3 regions of the Bradyrhizobium sp. F1.4.3 genome follow, and region 3 is predicted to be linked to each of the others. Evidence: predicted binding sites of a transcription regulator. Region 3 holds the regulator's gene; each other region holds the start of a gene.
What was found. Region 3 encodes PhoB, which activates phosphate uptake and scavenging genes when phosphate is short. Its sites were predicted from a motif close to TGTCATNNANCTGTCAT; they were not measured.

Region 1 (6,118 bases), on a different contig from region 3:
GCACCGACTCCCACACCACCATGGTCAACGGTCTCGCCGTGCTCGGCTGGGGCGTCGGCGGCATCGAGGCGGAAGCCTGCATGCTCGGCCAGCCGCTGTCGATGCTGCTGCCCAACGTCGTCGGCTTCAAGCTGAAGGGCGCGATGAAGGAAGGCGTCACCGCGACCGACCTCGTGCTGACCGTGACGCAGATGCTGCGCAAGCTCGGCGTGGTCGGCAAGTTCGTCGAGTTCTTCGGCCCCGGCCTCGACCACCTCTCGGTCGCCGACAAGGCGACCATCGCCAACATGGCGCCCGAATATGGCGCGACCTGCGGTTTCTTCCCGGTCGACGCTGCCGCGATCGATTATCTGAAGACGTCGGGCCGTGCGGCGCCGCGCGTCGCGCTGGTGCAGGCCTATGCCAAGGCGCAGGGCCTGTTCCGCACCGCCAAGTCGGCGGATCCGGTGTTCACTGAGACCCTCACGCTCGACCTCGGCGACGTCGTGCCCTCGATGGCCGGCCCGAAGCGTCCCGAAGGCCGCATCGCGCTGCCCTCGGTCGCTGAAGGCTTTTCGCTTGCGCTCAGCACCGAGTACAAGAAGGCCGAAGAGCCGGCGAAGCGCTTTGCCGTCGACGGCAAGAATTATGACCTCGGCCATGGCGACGTCGTCATCGCCGCCATCACCTCCTGCACCAACACCTCGAACCCGAGCGTGCTGATCGGCGCCGGCCTCCTTGCGCGCAACGCCGCCGCAAAGGGCCTCAAGGCAAAACCGTGGGTGAAGACCTCGCTCGCTCCGGGCAGCCAGGTGGTCGCGGCCTATCTCGCCGATTCCGGTCTCCAAACCGATCTCGACAAGGTCGGCTTCAACCTGGTGGGCTTCGGCTGCACCACCTGCATCGGCAATTCCGGTCCGCTGCCGGAGGAGATCTCGAAGTCGATCAACGACAACGGTATCGTCGCGGCCGCCGTGCTCTCCGGCAACCGCAACTTCGAAGGTCGTGTCTCGCCGGACGTGCAGGCGAATTATCTGGCTTCGCCGCCGCTGGTCGTCGCCCACGCGCTCGCCGGCAGCGTGACCAAAAATCTCGCCGTCGAGCCGCTCGGCGAAGGCAAGGACGGCAAGCCGGTGTACCTCAAGGACATCTGGCCGACCACGAAGGAGATCAACGCCTTCATGAAGAAGTTCGTGACCGCGTCGATCTTCAAGAAGAAGTATGCCGACGTGTTCAAGGGCGACACCAACTGGCGCAAGATCAAGACCGTCGAGAGCGAGACCTATCGCTGGAACATGAGTTCGACCTACGTGCAGAACCCGCCCTATTTCGACGGCATGAAGAAGGAGCCGGAGCCGGTCACCGACATCGTCGAGGCGCGCATCCTCGCGATGTTCGGCGACAAGATCACCACCGACCACATCTCGCCGGCCGGCTCGATCAAGCTTACCTCGCCTGCGGGCAAGTATCTGAGCGAGCACCAGGTGCGTCCCGCCGACTTCAACCAGTACGGCACGCGCCGCGGCAACCATGAAGTGATGATGCGGGGCACCTTCGCCAACATCCGCATCAAGAACTTCATGCTGAAGGGTGCGGACGGCAACATTCCCGAAGGCGGTCTTACCAAGCACTGGCCCGACGGCGAGCAGATGTCGATCTACGATGCCGCGATGAAGTACCAGCACGAGGAAGTGCCGCTGGTCGTGTTCGCCGGTGCCGAATACGGCAACGGCTCCTCGCGCGACTGGGCTGCGAAGGGCACGCGTCTGCTCGGCGTGCGCGCCGTGATCTGCCAGAGCTTCGAGCGCATCCACCGCTCCAACCTGGTCGGCATGGGCGTGCTGCCGCTGACTTTCGAGGACGGCACCTCCTGGTCGTCGCTCGGCCTGAAGGGCGACGAGAAGGTCACGCTGCGCGGCCTCGTCGGCGATCTGAAGCCGCGTCAGAAGCTGACCGCGGAGATCGTCTCCGGCGACGGTTCGTTGCAGCGCGTTTCGCTGCTTTGCCGCATCGATACGCTGGACGAGCTCGATTACTACCGCAACGGCGGCATCCTGCACTATGTGCTGCGCAAACTCGCTGCCTAAGCGCGGATTTGTGAACGGTGGCTCACCGCTAAGTGAGTAGAAGGTTAAATGAAGGCGGCCTATCACAAGGCCGCTTTCACGCGTTACGGCACGCTTCAGATGGGCCCGCCCGGCGGAAAACTTCGCATCGGACGGTTGGACGTGCCGTGCCCGTAAGACTACGGTGACCATCAGGCGATAGGATCTTCCCCCACGAGTACCAGGGTGTGACGTTCGAGATGACTGGAATGATGGCTTCTCATTTGGTTTCGCGGTGGTCCGGGGCACTCTGGTCGGGAGCACTCGGCATCTGCGCAATCGTCGCGGTCATCCGTCCCGCCGAGGCCGATCCCCGCGCCGTGGTCGAGCTCTTCACCTCGCAGGGCTGCTCGTCCTGCCCGCCCGCCGACAAGGTCATCGGCGATCTCGCCAACGATCCCTCGATCATCGCACTGAGCATGCCGATCGACTATTGGGACTATCTCGGCTGGAAGGACACGCTGGCGGATTCGCGCTTCTCGGCTCGGCAGCGCGCCTATTCGCGCATGCGCGGTGACCGCGAGGTCTATACGCCGCAGGTCGTGGTCAATGGCGCCGCGCATGTCATCGGCAGCGACCGCGCCGGCATCGAAAGCGCGATCGGCAAGACCGACAAGGGCGCCGGCGTGATGAGCGTGCCGGTGACGATGTCACTCGCGGGCAAGCAGATCAACGTGTCGGTCGCCGCGAGCAAGGAGCCGGCGATCTCGCATGGCGAGGTCTGGATCTGCTCGATCGCAAAATCGGTGCCGATCGAGATCAGCCGCGGCGAAAATCGCGGACAGCAGATCACCTATCACAACGTCGTTCGCAACCTGCTCAAGGTCGGTGACTGGAGCGGACATCAGGAAAGCTGGACGGTGCCGATCGAGAACCTCACATCGCGCGATGGCGTCGACGGCGCGGTGGTCTATGTCCAGGATGGCAGCCGCGAGAAACCGGGCCCGATGCTGGGCGCGGCGTACACGTCGCTGCACTGAAGCGCGCTTAGATTCTCTGATCTCCGGGGACCACTCTCAATCCTCATGGCGAGGAGCGCGCTCTTGCGCGTCTCGAACCACGCAGGCCCGGCTGAAGCAGCTCGGCCTCGATCCTTCGAGACGCCGCTTACGCGGCTCCTCAGGATGAGGGGAGAGAGTGCGCGGTGACGGAAGAGCGCGGCGGCAGGCACATCCCCACACAAACAAAAAAGGACCAACTCGCGTTGGCCCTCCTTGTCGTGCGCACAGACCCGATCCCGACGACCCCGGGGGGCTGGGGGCTGAGGAATCCGGAACCGAAAGGACCGGGTCAACGCACACAGCTCTTTTCGCAGTGCAGGGCGGCAGTCGCTAGGCGGAAAAGCGGCGATACTATGATTCCTGCTAACGATCCCGTGACGGTTTGCCGCTGAGAAGTTCCACCGTTGCGTGTGTCATGATTCGCGACCGATTTGGCGCGTTGAGCCGGAGCCCCTTCAAGAGCCTCTTGCAGTGGCGAACGGTTGGCGCAATCATGCAATTGTCATGATCCGCGGTTCCGGGAACGGTCCTCGCGGGCGCGACCATGCTGATGCGACAGGAGGCGTTCCATGAGTCTGACGTCGGAGGATGCCGATCCGAGCGAGCAGCGCGCAGTGGCGCGCCCCGCCGCTGCGAATGTCCAACCGAACCGGGTGGTGTTCAATCGGCTCGAACTGAACCGCATCCTCAACCTCTACGGCCGCATGGTCGCCGACGGCGAGTGGCGCGACTATGCCATCGACTTCCTGAAAGACCGCGCGGTGTTCTCGGTCTTTCGCCGTGCCTCCGAAGTGCCGATCTATCGCATCGAGAAAGATCCGCGGCTCGCGCGCAAGCAGGGCATGTACAGCGTGATCTCGGCGACCGGCCTGATCCTGCGTCGCGGCCACGAGCTCGAGCGCGTGCTCCTGGTGATCGACCGCAAGCTGGCGGTGGTGTAGCCATCTCTTCTCGTCATTCCGGGGCGCGACGAAGTCGCGAGCCCGGAATCCATAACCACCAGTCGGGGGTATGAATTCCGGGCCTGCGCCTTGCGGCGCATCCCGTAATGACGGTGGGTATGAGACAGGACTAAGGCGCCGGCACGCTCGTGCTGCCCTCGCCGAGGTCGCGCTGCATCATCACCGTGTCGAGCCAGCGGCCGAATTTCAGTCCGACATTCGGATGCGTGCCGATCATCGTGAAGCCGCCCTTGGTGTGCACGCCGATCGAGCCGGCATTGGCGGAATCGCCGATGACGGCAATCATCTGGCGAAAGCCGCGCGCCTCGCATTCGGTGATCAGCCGCGCCAGCAGCAACAGCCCGATGCCGCGGCGGTGGAAGGATGGATCGAGATAGATCGAGTTCTCCACCGTGAAGCGATAGGCCGGCCGCGGCCGGTAGGCGCCGGCATAGGCATAGCCTGCGACACGCCGATCGAGGATGGCGACGAAATAGGGGTAGCCGCCGTCGACCAGCGCGCGATAGCGCCGCGTCATCTCGGCGAGATCGGGCGGCTCCAGCTCGAACGTCGCGGTGCCCTCGCGGACGGCCTGCTGGTAGATGGCGGTAATGGCGGGGAGGTCGGCCTCGGTGGCGGGCCTGATTTCTGGTGCAGACATGCGGAGAAGATAGCAAAGGCGCCGCCACGAGCAACGCTGTTTCCGCATACGTCATGGCCGGGCTTGTCCCGGCCATCCACGTTCTTTCGTGATTGCGGTTGCCAAGTTCGTGGGTGCCCGGGACAAGCCCGGGCATGGCGGAGAGTTACGCAAACAAAAACCCCGGCCTTTCGGCCGGGGTTCGCATCCGTTCTCTCGTCGTAACGCTTAGTCGCGCTGGCCGAGGAGCTGCAACAGCAGCGTGAACAGGTTGATGAAGTTCAAATAAAGCGACAGCGCACCGGTGATCGCCGCACGCTCTGCGATGTCACCGCCGGCCGAGGCGTAGCCGTAGATGTAGTCGTTCTTCAGCCGCTGGGTGTCCCAGGCGGTGAGGCCCGCGAACACCAGCACGCCGACCACCGACACGATGAACTGCAACGCCGTGCTGGCCAGGAACAGGTTGACCAGGCTTGCGATGATGATGCCGATCAGGCCCATGAACAGGAACGATCCCATCCCGCTCATGTCACGCTTGGTGGTGTAGCCGTAGAGGCTTAGCGCGCCGAAGGTCGCCGCGGTGATGAAGAACACCCGCACGATCGAGGTGTGCGTGAACACCAGGAAGATCGAGGACAGCGAGACGCCCATCAGCGCCGCGAACACCCAGAACAGGATCTGGGCGGTCGAGGGGGCGAGACGGTTGATGCCTGCCGAGATCACGAACACCATGGCGAGCGGGGCCAGCATGAACAGCCATTTCAGCGGGCTCACGAACATCGCGTAGCCGAACGGCGTCAGGAACAGCTTGCCGACGCGGACGGCTTCCGGCGTCGGAATATCCGTCACGGCAGCCATGTAGACGCCGAGCGCGGCCAGGCCGGTGATGGCGAGGCCGATGCTCATGTAATTGTAGATGCGCAGCATGTAAGCGCGCAGGCCGGCGTCGACCGTCGCGGCGTCAACACGCCCGGCGGCCCTGCCGAAAGGAGAAGCGTAGTTACGGTCTAGGTCCGACATGGTCGAATTCCCGTTGGTTGCCCGGTCCGGCACGAGGGTTGCCATGCCGCCGGTTCGTCAAATTCTATCTCGGATACCGATGTCTGCCGACATTAAATTTGGCTAACAATCGGGGCTCCGAACCCGTCCGATATGTGGGAAACTAACACATTCGCTGCAACCGTCCACGCGCGGCTGAATGTCGCCCTCCGCTCACAATCCTGACGGGCGGAGGTGGTTAACCGCGGGAATCGGGCGATTCCGCTCCCGCGCGACCACCCGCTACCTTTTGTCACAAATTACGCAACACCGTGGCGGGCTTTTTGTTCAGCGCCAGCAGGGTGCCGGCGAGCCCGAGCCCGACGGTGACGACCAGGGCGGCCGCGACCACGCCGGCCGCGCTGCCGGCCTGCCAGACGAAGCTCAGCGTCATCAGCCGCGTCACAATCATCC
Region 2 (6,118 bases), on a different contig from region 3:
GCCTATTCAATTGCGAACAATTAAATGTGAGGCATGCGAATTTCAATTGCGCGCAATCTAATTGTCTGCGATATAAGCGCACCCCAACCGAGAACCCGAGGAGACGAAAATGTCCGTGAACGTCCTCTACAAGACCAGTGCAAAAGCCACCGGCGGCCGTGACGGCCATGCCGCAACCCTCGACGGCGCGCTCGACGTCAAGCTCACCACGCCGAAGGAGCTCGGCGGCGGAGGCGGCGCCGGCAACAATCCCGAACAGCTGTTTGCGGCCGGCTATGCCGCCTGCTTCATCGGCGCGATGAAGTTCGTGGCGTCGCAGGGCGGCCCCAAGGTCCCGGCTGACGCCTCGGTCACCTCGACCGTCGGCATCGGCCCGCGCTCGGCCGGCGGGTTCGGCCTCGACATCGATCTCGCCGTCTCGCTGCCGGGCCTTCCCCGCGCGGAAGCCGAGGCGCTGGTCGAGAAGGCTCACCAGGTGTGCCCCTATTCCAACGCCACCCGCGGCAATGTCGACGTCCGCCTGACGGTCGTCTGATCGTAGATGCGGATTGGCTGGTCCGAGATCCCCCTCGGGCCGGCCACTTCCGTTGATTTGCCACGCCGCGGGATTGCGGCAACCGGCCTGCATGACGCTCTACGCAGGAAGCCATTGCTGGCTCAAACGAACCTCGCTAGGCCTGTGATCAACATCGACACAGGGGAAGCGAAGGCATGACTGAAGCCGCCGATTCTGGAGCTGCAACAGGCGCAATGAGCGGACTGCGCGTCATCGATCTCACGCGCGTGCTCGGCGGTCCCTATTGCACGCAGATTCTCGCCGACCATGGCGCCGACGTGATCAAGGTCGAGCCGCCAGCCGGCGACGAGGTGCGCGACTGGGGTCCTCCCTTCCACGAGGAAGACGCGGCCTATTTCGTCGGCATCAATCGCAACAAGCGCTCGATCGGTCTCGACCTCGCCTCCGAGGGCGGCCGTGTCGTGCTGCTCAAGATGCTGGAGACCGCCGACGTCCTGATCGAGAATTTCAAGCCGGGCACGCTGGAGAAGTGGGGCATCGGCAACGACGTGCTGAGCAAGAAATTCCCGCGCCTCGTACATTGCCGGATCTGCGGCTTCGGCGCCGACGGTCCGCGTGGCGGCAATCCCGGCTACGACGCCATCATCCAGGCCATGACCGGCATGATCGCGGCGACCGGCTCGCCCGAGAGCGGGCCGATGCGGATCGGCGTGCCGCTCGTCGACATCACCACCGGCCTCTATGCGGCGATCGGCATTTTGATGGCGTTGTCGGAGCGGCAGCGCTCCGGCCAGGGCCAGTTCCTGGAGACCACGCTGTACGAGACCGGCCTCGCCATTATGCATCCGCACACCGCGAATTATTTCATGCATGGCAAGCCGCCGGGGCTGACCGGCAACGAGCACCCCAATCTCGTGCCGTATGCGATCTTCCCGACCAAGACCGACAACATCTTCATCGGCGTCGGCAATGACGGCACCTTCCGCAAGCTTGCGAAAGAGATCGGCAAGCCCGAGCTCGGCACCGACCCGCGCTTTGCCCGCAACAAGGACCGCATCGCCAACCGCGACGCGTTGCGGACAGAGCTTGCCGCGGTGTTCAGCCAGCACGAGGCCGAGCCGCTGTGCGATCGCCTGCTCGCCGCGGGCCTGCCCGCAGGCCCCGTGCAGAAGATCGACCAGGCCCTGACCAATCCGCACACCATCGCGCGCGGCGATGTCATCGAGAAGGATTGGTACAAGGGCGTGGCGTCGCCGATCCGGCTCGATCGCAGCAAGCCGAGCCTGCGCCGCCTGCCGCCGAAATTCAGCCAGCACTCTGCCGAGGTGCTGGGCGAGTTCGGCTACTCCCAGGCTGAGATCGACGCGATGGTCGAGAAGGGCACGGTCTGCGGGCCCGAGCGCAAGCGCTAGAGCTTCACGGCGGTGCGCTCCCTCTCCCGCCTGCGGGAGAGGGGTGGGGAGAGGGTGTCTCCGCAGTGAGACTCCCCAGGAGGATAGAACCCTCACCCGGCGCTACGCCATCGCCGAGGCTTCGCCTCGGCGTCTCTTAGGATACGGCCGCCGAAGGCGGCCTATGCCTCTCCCCGCAAGCGGGAGAGGTTTTCGAACCCGCGGCCTGATCGTCAGCCCCACGCAATCCGCGATGCCGCACTGCGGCGCGGGCGCGAGTGTGCACCGCGAACGGATGAGGCTGCCCCGCTTCGCGTTCGCCTATTTGATGGCTTCCCTTTGCCAGCGCTTGCCGCTTTCGTTTCGGCCGCTTACACAGTCATGTGAACGTCATATGGCGCTGCTAGCGCAAGCGATCTTTTTGACGGCCAAGGGAGGTTTACTTGATGGCTCTTCGACACTTTGGAGCGGCTGCCGCATTTGCAGTCACGATCGGCATGGGCGTCTCGCCGGCCATGGCCGTGACTGAGATCCAGTGGTGGCACGCGATGACCGGCGCCAACAACGACGTCATCGTCAAGCTCGCCAACGACTTCAACGCGGCGCAGAGCGACTACAAAGTCATCCCGACCTACAAGGGCAATTACGCCGACACGATGAATGCCGGCATCGCCGCGTTCCGCGCCGGCAACGCCCCGCACATCATGCAGGTGTTCGAAGTCGGCACCGCGACGATGATGGCCGCGACCGGCGCCGTCAAACCGGTCTACAAGCTGATGGCCGAGACCGGCGAGAAGTTCGACCCGAAGGCCTATCTGCCCGCGATCACCGGCTACTACTCGACCTCGAAGGGCGAGATGCTGTCCTTCCCCTTCAACTCGTCGTCGACCGTGATGTGGGTGAACCTCGACGAGCTCAAGAAGGCCAATGTCGAGATCCCGAAGACCTGGCCCGAAACGTTCGAGGCCGCCAAGAAGCTCCACGCCAACGGACACCCCACCTGCGGCTTCTCGGGCTCCTGGGTGACCTGGGTCAATCTCGAGCAGCTGTCCGCCTGGCACAACGTGCCGCTCGCCAGCAAGGCCAACGGTCTCGACGGCTTCGACACCAAGCTGGAGTTCAACGGACCGCTGCAGGTCAAGCACCTCGAAAACCTGGTCGAGCTCCAGAAGGACAAGACCTACGATTATGCCGGCCGCACCAACACCGGCGAAGGCCGCTTCACCTCGGGCGAGTGCGCGATCTACCTGACGTCGTCGGCCTTCTTCGGCAACGTCAAGGCGCAGGCCAAGTTCAACTTCACCGCCGCGCCGATGCCCTATTATTCCGACGTCAAGGGCGCGCCGCAGAACTCGATCATCGGCGGCGCCTCGCTCTGGGTCATGGGCGGCAAGTCGGCCGACGAATACAAGGGCGTCGCGAAATTCCTGACCTTCCTCTCGGACACCGATCGCCAGGTCTATATCCACAAGGCGTCCGGCTATCTGCCGATCACCAAGGCGGCCTACGCCAAGGCGAAGGAAGAGGGTTTCTACAAGGATCAGCCCTATCTCGAGACCCCGCTGATCGAGCTGACCAACAAGGAGCCGACCGACAATTCGCGCGGTCTGCGCCTCGGCAACATGGTTCAGCTCCGCGACGTCTGGTCGGAAGAGATCGAGCAGGCGCTGGCCGGCAAGAAGACCGCCAAGCAGGCGCTGGATACGGCTGTCGAGCGCGGCAACACGATGCTGCGTCAGTTCGAAAAGACCGCTGTGAAGTGAGGCGATGAGCGGCAGGCCGCGATCCGGCCTGCCGCTCACCCGACATCATGCAAAAGCAAGCCATTTTCCAATCCAGACTATTGCCCTATGCGCTGGTTGCGCCGCAGCTCGCGATCGTCCTGATTTTCTTTTATTGGCCGGCCTTGCAGGCGGTGATCCAATCGTTCCTGCTCCAGGACGCCTTCGGTCTCTCAACGAGCTTCGTCTGGTTCGATAATTACATCGATCTGTTCAAAGACCCTGCCTATTTCGAAGCGATCGTCCGGACCTTCTTCTTCTCGTTCGCGATCGCCGTCTCGTCGCTGTCTTTCGCGCTGCTGCTCGCCGTGATGGCCGACAAGCCGCTGCGCGGCTCGATGCTCTACCGCACGCTCTTGATCTGGCCCTATGCGGTCGCACCGCCTGTCGTCGGCGTGCTCTGGATCTTCATGCTGCATCCCTCGCTCGGTGTGCTCGCGCGTTACTTGCGCGCCGCCGGCATCGACTGGAATCCGCTGCTCGACGGCAACCAGGCGGCTGCGCTGATCATCCTCGCCGCCGCCTGGAAGCAGATATCCTATAATTTCCTGTTCTTCCTCGCCGGCCTGCAAGCCATCCCCAGAAGCGTGTTCGAGGCCGCCGCGATCGACGGTGCGCGCCCGATGCGGCGGTTCTGGACCGTGACCTTCCCGCTGTTGTCGCCGACCATCTTTTTCCTGCTGGTCGTCAACATCGTCTACGCCTTCTTCGACACCTTCGGCATTATCGACACCATGACCCGCGGCGGGCCCGGCACGTCGACGGTGACCCTGGTCTACAAGGTCTATTCCGACGGCCTGCTCGGCGGCAATCTCGGCAGCTCCGCGGCGCAATCGGTGATCCTGATGGTCATGGTCATCGTGCTGACGGGAATCCAGTTCCGCTTCGTCGAACGCAAGGTGACCTACTGATGGTCGAAGACGAGGGCTTTCGACGCTACGTCGCCCACTTCATCCTCTGGATCGGGATCGCGATCGTGGCGTTTCCCGTCTACATCGCGATCGTCGCCTCGACCCAGGACAACGCGCTGATCGCCAACGGACAGATGTCGCTGTTGCCGGGCGGTCATTTCTTCGAGGTCTACTACCAGACCATCTTCGTCGGCACGAGCGGCTCGACCCGCGAGCCCGTCGGCAACATGATGTTGAACTCGCTGGTGATGGCGCTGTTGATCGCCGTCGGCAAGATCGCGATCTCGATCATCTCGGCCTATGGGATCGTCTATTTCCGCTTTCCGTTCCGGATGCCGATCTTCTGGATCATCTTCATCACCTTGATGCTGCCGGTCGAGGTCCGCATCTATCCGACCTACAAGATCGTCGCCGATCTGCACATGCTCGACAGCTATGCCGGCTTGTCGCTGCCGCTGATCGCCTCGGCCACCGCGACGCTGCTGTTCCGGCAGTTCTTCATGACCGTGCCGGATGAGCTGCTGGAAGCCTCGCGCATCGACGGCGCCGGTCCCTTGCGCTTCTTCTGGGATACGCTGCTGCCGCTGTCGCGCACCAACATGGCGGCGCTGTTCGTGATCCTCTTCATCCTCGGCTGGAATCAATATCTGTGGCCGCTGCTCATCACCACCCGCGACGACATGCAGACGATCCAGGTCGGCATCCGCAAGATGATCACCACCACCGACGCGCTGACCGAATGGCCGGTCGTGATGGCGACCGCCGTGCTGGCGATGCTGCCGCCGGTGTTCGTGGTCATCGCCATGCAGAAATTGTTCGTGCGCGGCCTGGTCGAGACCGAGAAGTAGGTTTTTGGAAGTGAGTTTTCATGGCTAACGTCACCCTGCGCAACGTCCGCAAGACCTATCCCGGCGGCTTCGAAGCCATCAAGGGCGTCAACGTCGATGTCGCCGACGGACAGTTCTGCGTGCTGGTCGGCCCCTCCGGCTGCGGCAAGTCGACGCTGCTCCGCATGGTCGCAGGCCTGGAGACCGTCTCCGGCGGCGAGATCGACATCGGCGGCCGTGTCGTCAACCAGGTCGAGCCCGCCGATCGCGACATCGCGATGGTGTTCCAGAACTACGCGCTCTATCCGCATATGAGCGTCTTCAACAACATGGCCTACGGCCTGCGCAACCGCGGCATGGCGGAGGCCGAGGTCAAGACCCGCGTCGACGAAGCCGCGCGCGTGCTCGAGCTCACGCCGATGCTGGAGCGCAAGCCGCGCCAGCTCTCCGGCGGCCAGCGCCAGCGCGTCGCCATGGGCCGCGCCATCGTGCGCCAGCCAAAGGTATTTTTGTTCGACGAGCCGCTCTCCAATCTCGATGCAAAACTGCGCATCGCGATGCGGGTCGAGATCCGCAAACTGCAGCGCCGGCTGAACACGACATCGATCTACGTCACGCACGACCAGCTTGAGGCGATGACGCTCGCCGACATTCTCGTGGTGATGAACGGCGGCCAGGTCGAGCAGGTCGG
Region 3 (6,118 bases):
CGGGCTTCCCCAGACGCCAACGCTGCCCGAGGCGCCGGCCAAGGTGACGGTGCGCAATCTCAATTTCTATTACGGCGAGCACCATGCGCTGAAGAACATCAACCTGGCGCTCGGCACCAACCGCGTCACGGCGTTCATCGGCCCGTCGGGCTGCGGCAAGTCGACCCTGCTGCGCATCTTCAACCGGATGTACGATCTCTATCCGGGCCAGCGTGCCACCGGTCAGCTCATGCTCGACCAGACCAACATCCTCGACACCAAGCTCGACCTCAATCTGCTGCGCGCGCGGGTCGGCATGGTGTTCCAGAAGCCGACGCCGTTCCCGATGACGATCTACGAGAACATCGCCTTCGGCATCCGCCTCTATGAGAAGATCTCGAAGTCGGAGATGGACGGCCGTGTCGAGAAGGCGCTGCGGGGCGGCGCGCTCTGGAACGAGGTCAAGGACAAGCTCAACGCCTCCGGGCTGTCGCTCTCCGGCGGCCAGCAGCAGCGCCTCTGCATCGCCCGCACGGTCGCGGTGCGGCCCGAGGTGATTCTGTTCGACGAGCCCTGCTCGGCGCTCGATCCGATCTCGACCGCCAAGGTCGAGGAGCTGATTCAGGAATTGTCCGAGAACTACACGATCGCGATCGTCACCCACAACATGCAGCAGGCGGCACGCGTCTCCGACAAGACCGCCTTCATGTATCTCGGCGAGCTGATCGAGTTCGACGACACCAGCAAGATCTTTACCTCGCCGACCGATCGGCGCACGCAGGACTACATCACCGGCCGCTTCGGCTGAGGAGACAGGACATGGGTTCCGAACATACCGCAAAGGCCTTCGACACCGACCTCCAGGAACTCACTCGGCTGGTCGCCGAGATGGGCGGCCTCGCCGAGCGCATGATCGTCGATTCCGTCGATGCGCTGATCCGCCGCGACGTCCCGCTCGGCCAGCGCGTGGTCGCAACCGACGTCGAGATCGACGCGCTTCAGAAGAAGATCGAGGAGCGCGCCGTGCTCACCATCGCGCGCCGCCAGCCGATGGCGATCGACCTGCGCGAGATCGTCGGTGCGATGCGCGTCGCGACCGATCTCGAGCGCATTGGCGACCTCGCCAAGAACATGGGCAAGCGCGTCGCGGCGCTGGAGACCGATTTTCATCCGCTCAAGCTGTTCCGCGGCCTCGAGCACATGACCGACCTCGTGCAGCAGCAGGTCAAATCGGTGCTGGACGCCTATGCCGCGCACGACCTGCCGGCGGCGATGGCGGTGTGGAAGGGCGACGAGGAAGTCGACGCCATCTGCACCTCGCTGTTCCGCGAGCTCCTTACCTACATGATGGAGGATCCGCGCAACATCTCGTTCTGTATCCACCTGATGTTCTGCGCCAAGAACATCGAGCGGATCGGTGACCACGCCACCAATATCGCCGAGACCGTGTTCTACATGATCGAAGGTCAGGCGATGACCGACAAACGCCCGAAGGGTGATATGACGACCTTCGCCACGACGGTTCCGAATACTTGAACACTTAAGGAGCGACGACCCGATGGGCGCACGCATTATGGTGGTTGAGGATGAGGAAGCTCTCACCGAGCTGCTTCGCTACAACCTGGAAGGCGACGGCTATGACGTCGAGACGGTGATGCGCGGCGACGACGCCGACACCCGCCTCAAGGAGCACATCCCCGACCTGATCGTGCTCGACTGGATGCTGCCGGGCCTCTCCGGGATCGAGTTGTGCCGGCGCTTGCGTGCCCGGTCCGACACCAAGCAGCTCCCGATCATCATGCTCACCGCGCGCGGCGAGGAGAGCGAGCGGGTGCGCGGACTTGCGACCGGGGCCGACGACTACATCGTCAAGCCGTTCTCGGTGCCGGAGCTCCTGGCACGCGTGAAGGGACTGCTCAGGCGCGCAAGCCCCGAGCGGCTCGCCACCGTACTGGCTTTTGGCGACATCGAGCTCGACCGGGAAAAACGCCGCGTGGCGCGCTCGGGCCGGCCGATCGATCTCGGCCCGACCGAATATCGCCTGCTCGAGTTCTTCCTGGAGCATCCCGGCCGCGTGTTCTCGCGCGAGCAGTTGCTCGACAGTGTCTGGGGTCGTGACATCTACATCGACGAGCGCACCGTCGACGTGCATATCGGCCGCCTGCGCAAGCTGCTCAATCTCGGCCGCGAGCAGGACCCGATCCGCACCGTGCGCGGCGCGGGCTATGCGCTAGATGATCGCTTTGCGAAGGCGGAGCAGGCGTAAGGCTGGGGGCGTTGTGTTAGCGGATTGCAGCCACGTTCTCAGTGTCGTCCCGGACAAGCGTAAGCGCAGATCCGGGACCCATAACCACAGGGCGTAGTTGTTGCGCGAAGAAGGTAACCCCGAGTCTCCGTAGCCACATCTTGCAGTGGCTATGGGTCCCGGATCTGCGCGCGCTTAGGGCGCGCTTGTCCGGGACGACATCGAGTTTGCTGGGCCGTCATCGTGTGACGGCTCCATCTTGATTTCAGAACTGACTCACCGCGCGGGCTTCGGTGCCGCCCGTCGGCGATCCGCCGCCGGCTGGTACGCGACGCGCGAATGCTGGGCGCAATAGGGCAGGCCGGAGAGCGCCTTGCCGCCGCAGAAGAAGAAATCCGGGCTCGAAGGATCGCCGACCGGCCAGTGGCAGGTCGCCTCGTTCAATTCGAGCAGCGACAGCCGCTGGCTCATCGGCACCACGTTGTCGTAGGTGACCGGATCAGGCTCCACCTCGACCTCGAAGGCCTGCGCCAGCGCGGTGTTGCCGCGCGCGATCGGCCGGGTCACCCGCATCATGTGCTGCGCGGGACGCGCCTTGCGCGGCCTCGGCGCCGCCGAAGACGGGCTCTTGGCGCGGCCGGACAACCCGAGCCTGTGCACCTTGCCGATCACGGCGTTGCGGGTCACATTGCCGAGCTCGGCTGCGATCTGGCTGGCCGAAAGTCCGGCCTCCCAGAGCTTTTTCAGCTGTTCGACGCGATCGTCGGACCAGGTCAAAACCGTCATTGCACCCTTTCCTTCGTCGCGCGCCTGCCATTCTGGGGCTGCACAACGAATGCCTAAGCCTCGAAAAACCCGTGCCGTCAGAATCCCTTAAGGCTCGCCGGGCGCGCCAATAACGCCCGAACGTTTACGCCGGTACATGAGGACCTAGAGGATCAGAACTGCTGCACGAGATGTCGTATCTGACAAGCCAAACGCTACAATATGGCGTGACTCGCGCGCAAGAGTCCGCCGACTCGCTTCCACATGTTCCGTGGCCAAAACCCCGCAAATTCGTCACCGCAAGACTACGGATTCAGCGTTTCGCGAGGCTTTCCGGGCGGCATTGACACCCGTGGTGCCAAGCATAAGATGGTGGTGCGTGCCGCCCTTAAAAGGCGGCACGTTTCGTTTTCCGGGCCAGTCAATGGTGCGCTGCGTGAAGCACGTACAGGCTGTCCTCAACACCCAAGTGACCGTCATGACCAACAGCGCAGCGCCGCATTTGCTCCCCGTTTTCGCCAGGACCGATCTCGGTTTCGAACGCGGCGAGGGCTGCTGGCTGATTGCGACCAATGGTGATCGCTATCTCGATTTCACCTCGGGCGTGGCGGTGAATGCGCTCGGCCATGCCCATCCCGCGCTGGTCAAGGCGTTGCAGGAGCAGGCCACAAAGCTCTGGCACATGTCGAACCTGTTCCAGAGCCCGGACGGCGAGAAGCTCGCGGCCCGCCTTTGCAACGAGAGTTTCGCGGACTTCGTGTTCTTCTGCAATTCCGGCGCCGAAGCGCTGGAATGCGTGATCAAGGTCGTGCGCCGCTACCAGGCCATGAAAGGCCATCCCGATCGCTATCGCATGATCACCTTCGAGGGTGCCTTCCATGGCCGTACGCTGGCGACGCTGGCTGCGACCGGCTCGGCAAAATATCTCGAAGGTTTCGGTCCGCCGATGGACGGCTTCGACCAGGTCCCGCATGGCGACCTTGATGCTGTGAAGAAGGCGATCGGCCCGCAGACCGCCGGTATCCTGATCGAGCCGATCCAGGGCGAGGGCGGTGTGCGTTCGGCGACGCCGGCGTTCCTCAAGGCGCTGCGCCAGCTCTGCGACGAGCGCGAGATGCTGCTGGCGTTCGACGAGGTGCAGACCGGCATGGGCCGCACCGGCGATCTCTTCGCGCATCGCCGTTTCGGCGTCGCGCCGGACGTGATGTCGCTGGCCAAGGCGCTCGGCGGCGGTTTCCCGATTGGCGCCTGCCTTGCGACCGCGGAAGCGGCCTCCGGCATGACGCCCGGCTCGCACGGTTCGACCTTCGGCGGCAATCCGCTCGCGGTCTCCGCGGCGAACGCCGTGCTCGACGTCATGCTCAAGCCCGGCTTCTTCGACCACGTGCAGAAGATGTCGCTGCTGCTCAAGCAGAAGCTCGCCTCCGTGATCGACCGTCATCCCGATGTCGTCAGCGAGGTCCGCGGCGAGGGGCTTCTGATCGGCATCAAGGCGGTGGTGCCCTCGGGAGATCTGGTTGCGGCGTTGCGCGATGAAAAGCTGCTCACCGTCGGGGCCGGCGACAATGTCGTGCGCTTCCTGCCGCCCTTGATCGTCACCGAGGCGGAGATCGAGGACGGCGTCGCGCGGCTCGAACGCGCCTGCGCCGCGATCTCGGCCAGTCGGACCAAGCGGGCGGCAAGCTGATGAGCAAGACGCCCAAGCATTTTCTCGACATCAACGAGCTGCCGCTGTCGGAGCTCAAGAGCATGCTCGACGCCTCCTCCGCCATGAAGGCGAAGCAGAAGGCGCATCAGCCGGTCAGGCCGCTCGAAGGCAAGACGCTGGCGATGATCTTCGAGCGCCCGTCGACGCGGACGCGGGTGTCGTTCGATGTCGCCATGCGCCAGCTCGGCGGCGAGCCCATCATGCTCACCGGCGCCGAGATGCAGCTCGGCCGCGGCGAGACCATCGCCGACACCGCGCGCGTGCTGTCGCGCTATGTCGACGCCATCATGATCCGCATCCTCAACCACGAGGCGCTGCTGGAGCTCGCGGCCAACGCGACCGTGCCCGTCATCAACGGCCTGACGCGGCGCTCGCACCCCTGCCAGGTGATGGCCGATCTCTTGACCTATCAGGAGCATCGCGGCCCGATCGAGGGCAGGACAGTGGCCTGGACCGGCGACGACAACAACGTGCTGGCGTCCTGGGCGCATGCGGCCGAACGCTTCAAATTTCAGCTCAATGTCGCTACGCCCCCGGAGCTCGCGCCGAAGAAGGCGATGCGCGACTGGATCAAGGCCACCGGCGCGCCGATTATGCTCGGCACCGATGCGGAGGCCGCCGTGCGCGGCGCCGACTGCGTCGTCACCGACACCTGGGTGTCGATGGGCGACAAGGAAGGCGAGCATCGCCACAACGTGCTCAAGCCCTACCAGGTCAATGCCAAGCTGATGTCGCTGGCCAAGCCCGACGCGCTGTTCATGCACTGCCTGCCGGCCCATCGCGGCGAGGAGGTCACCGACGAGGTGATTGACGGCCCGCAATCGGTCGTGTTCGACGAGGCCGAAAACCGCCTGCACGCGCAGAAGGGCATCTTGGCCTGGTGCTTTGACGCGGTGAAGTAACGCGACGAATTAGCCATTCGTCGTCTCGGCGAAGGCCGGGACCCATACCGCGGAATCTCTCGTGTGGCAGGATGGTTGAGGCCAATGGTCTTCGCCAAGCTCAAGCCTGTGGTGATGGGTCCCGGCCTTCGCCGGGACGACACCGAATTTGCGGTATCGTTGTGCAACCCTAACTGAATCCGGAACACGCTGCCTCGCACCCCCCTTCCATTTCCAACCTCCGACCCCAGATAAAGTGCCATGGTTTCCCAATCCCCTGACATGAAAACCGGGCCCGAAGGCCCGGTTCGCGCGCCATCAGCGGTTCCGATCGATGACGCCGTACTGCCTTACGAGGTCGACGCGCTCGACGTGCGCGGGCGCCTGGTGCGGCTTGGTCCTGCACTCGACGAGATCCTGACCAGGCACGATTATCCCGCGCCGGTCGGCAAGCTGCTCGGCGAAGCGATCGTGCTGACGACGCTGCTCGGCTCGGCGCTGAAATTCGAGGGCCGCTTCATCCTCCAGGCCCAGACCGAC

Region 1: ABIB73_RS33830 (DUF2794 domain-containing protein) is a predicted target of PhoB. The motif match lies at 3,575-3,591, and genes of this name have one in related genera.
Region 2: ugpB (sn-glycerol-3-phosphate ABC transporter substrate-binding protein UgpB) is a predicted target of PhoB. The motif match lies at 2,286-2,302, and genes of this name have one in related genera.

The regions. Positions count from the first base shown of each region.
Region 1 covers NZ_JBEPRN010000022.1:55,330-61,447, reverse strand. The annotation lists gene acnA (aconitate hydratase AcnA) at 1-2,066, shown strand, start outside; gene ABIB73_RS33835 (DUF1223 domain-containing protein) at 2,285-3,064, shown strand; gene ABIB73_RS33830 (DUF2794 domain-containing protein) at 3,655-4,026, shown strand; gene ABIB73_RS33825 (GNAT family N-acetyltransferase) at 4,157-4,687, opposite strand; gene ABIB73_RS33820 (Bax inhibitor-1/YccA family protein) at 4,895-5,686, opposite strand; gene ABIB73_RS33815 (ABC transporter permease) at 5,958-6,118, opposite strand, start outside.
Region 2 covers NZ_JBEPRN010000003.1:274,067-280,184, forward strand. The annotation lists gene ABIB73_RS13295 (organic hydroperoxide resistance protein) at 110-535, shown strand; gene ABIB73_RS13300 (CaiB/BaiF CoA transferase family protein) at 712-1,929, shown strand; gene ugpB (sn-glycerol-3-phosphate ABC transporter substrate-binding protein UgpB) at 2,355-3,671, shown strand; gene ugpA (sn-glycerol-3-phosphate ABC transporter permease UgpA) at 3,719-4,600, shown strand; gene ugpE (sn-glycerol-3-phosphate ABC transporter permease UgpE) at 4,600-5,448, shown strand; gene ABIB73_RS13320 (sn-glycerol-3-phosphate import ATP-binding protein UgpC) at 5,469-6,118, shown strand, end outside.
Region 3 covers NZ_JBEPRN010000008.1:94,201-100,318, forward strand. The annotation lists gene pstB (phosphate ABC transporter ATP-binding protein PstB) at 1-787, shown strand, start outside; gene phoU (phosphate signaling complex protein PhoU) at 799-1,515, shown strand; gene phoB (phosphate regulon transcriptional regulator PhoB) at 1,538-2,245, shown strand; gene ABIB73_RS21555 (GcrA family cell cycle regulator) at 2,501-3,010, opposite strand; gene ABIB73_RS21560 (aspartate aminotransferase family protein) at 3,468-4,676, shown strand; gene argF (ornithine carbamoyltransferase) at 4,676-5,599, shown strand; gene ABIB73_RS21570 (Hsp33 family molecular chaperone) at 5,840-6,118, shown strand, end outside.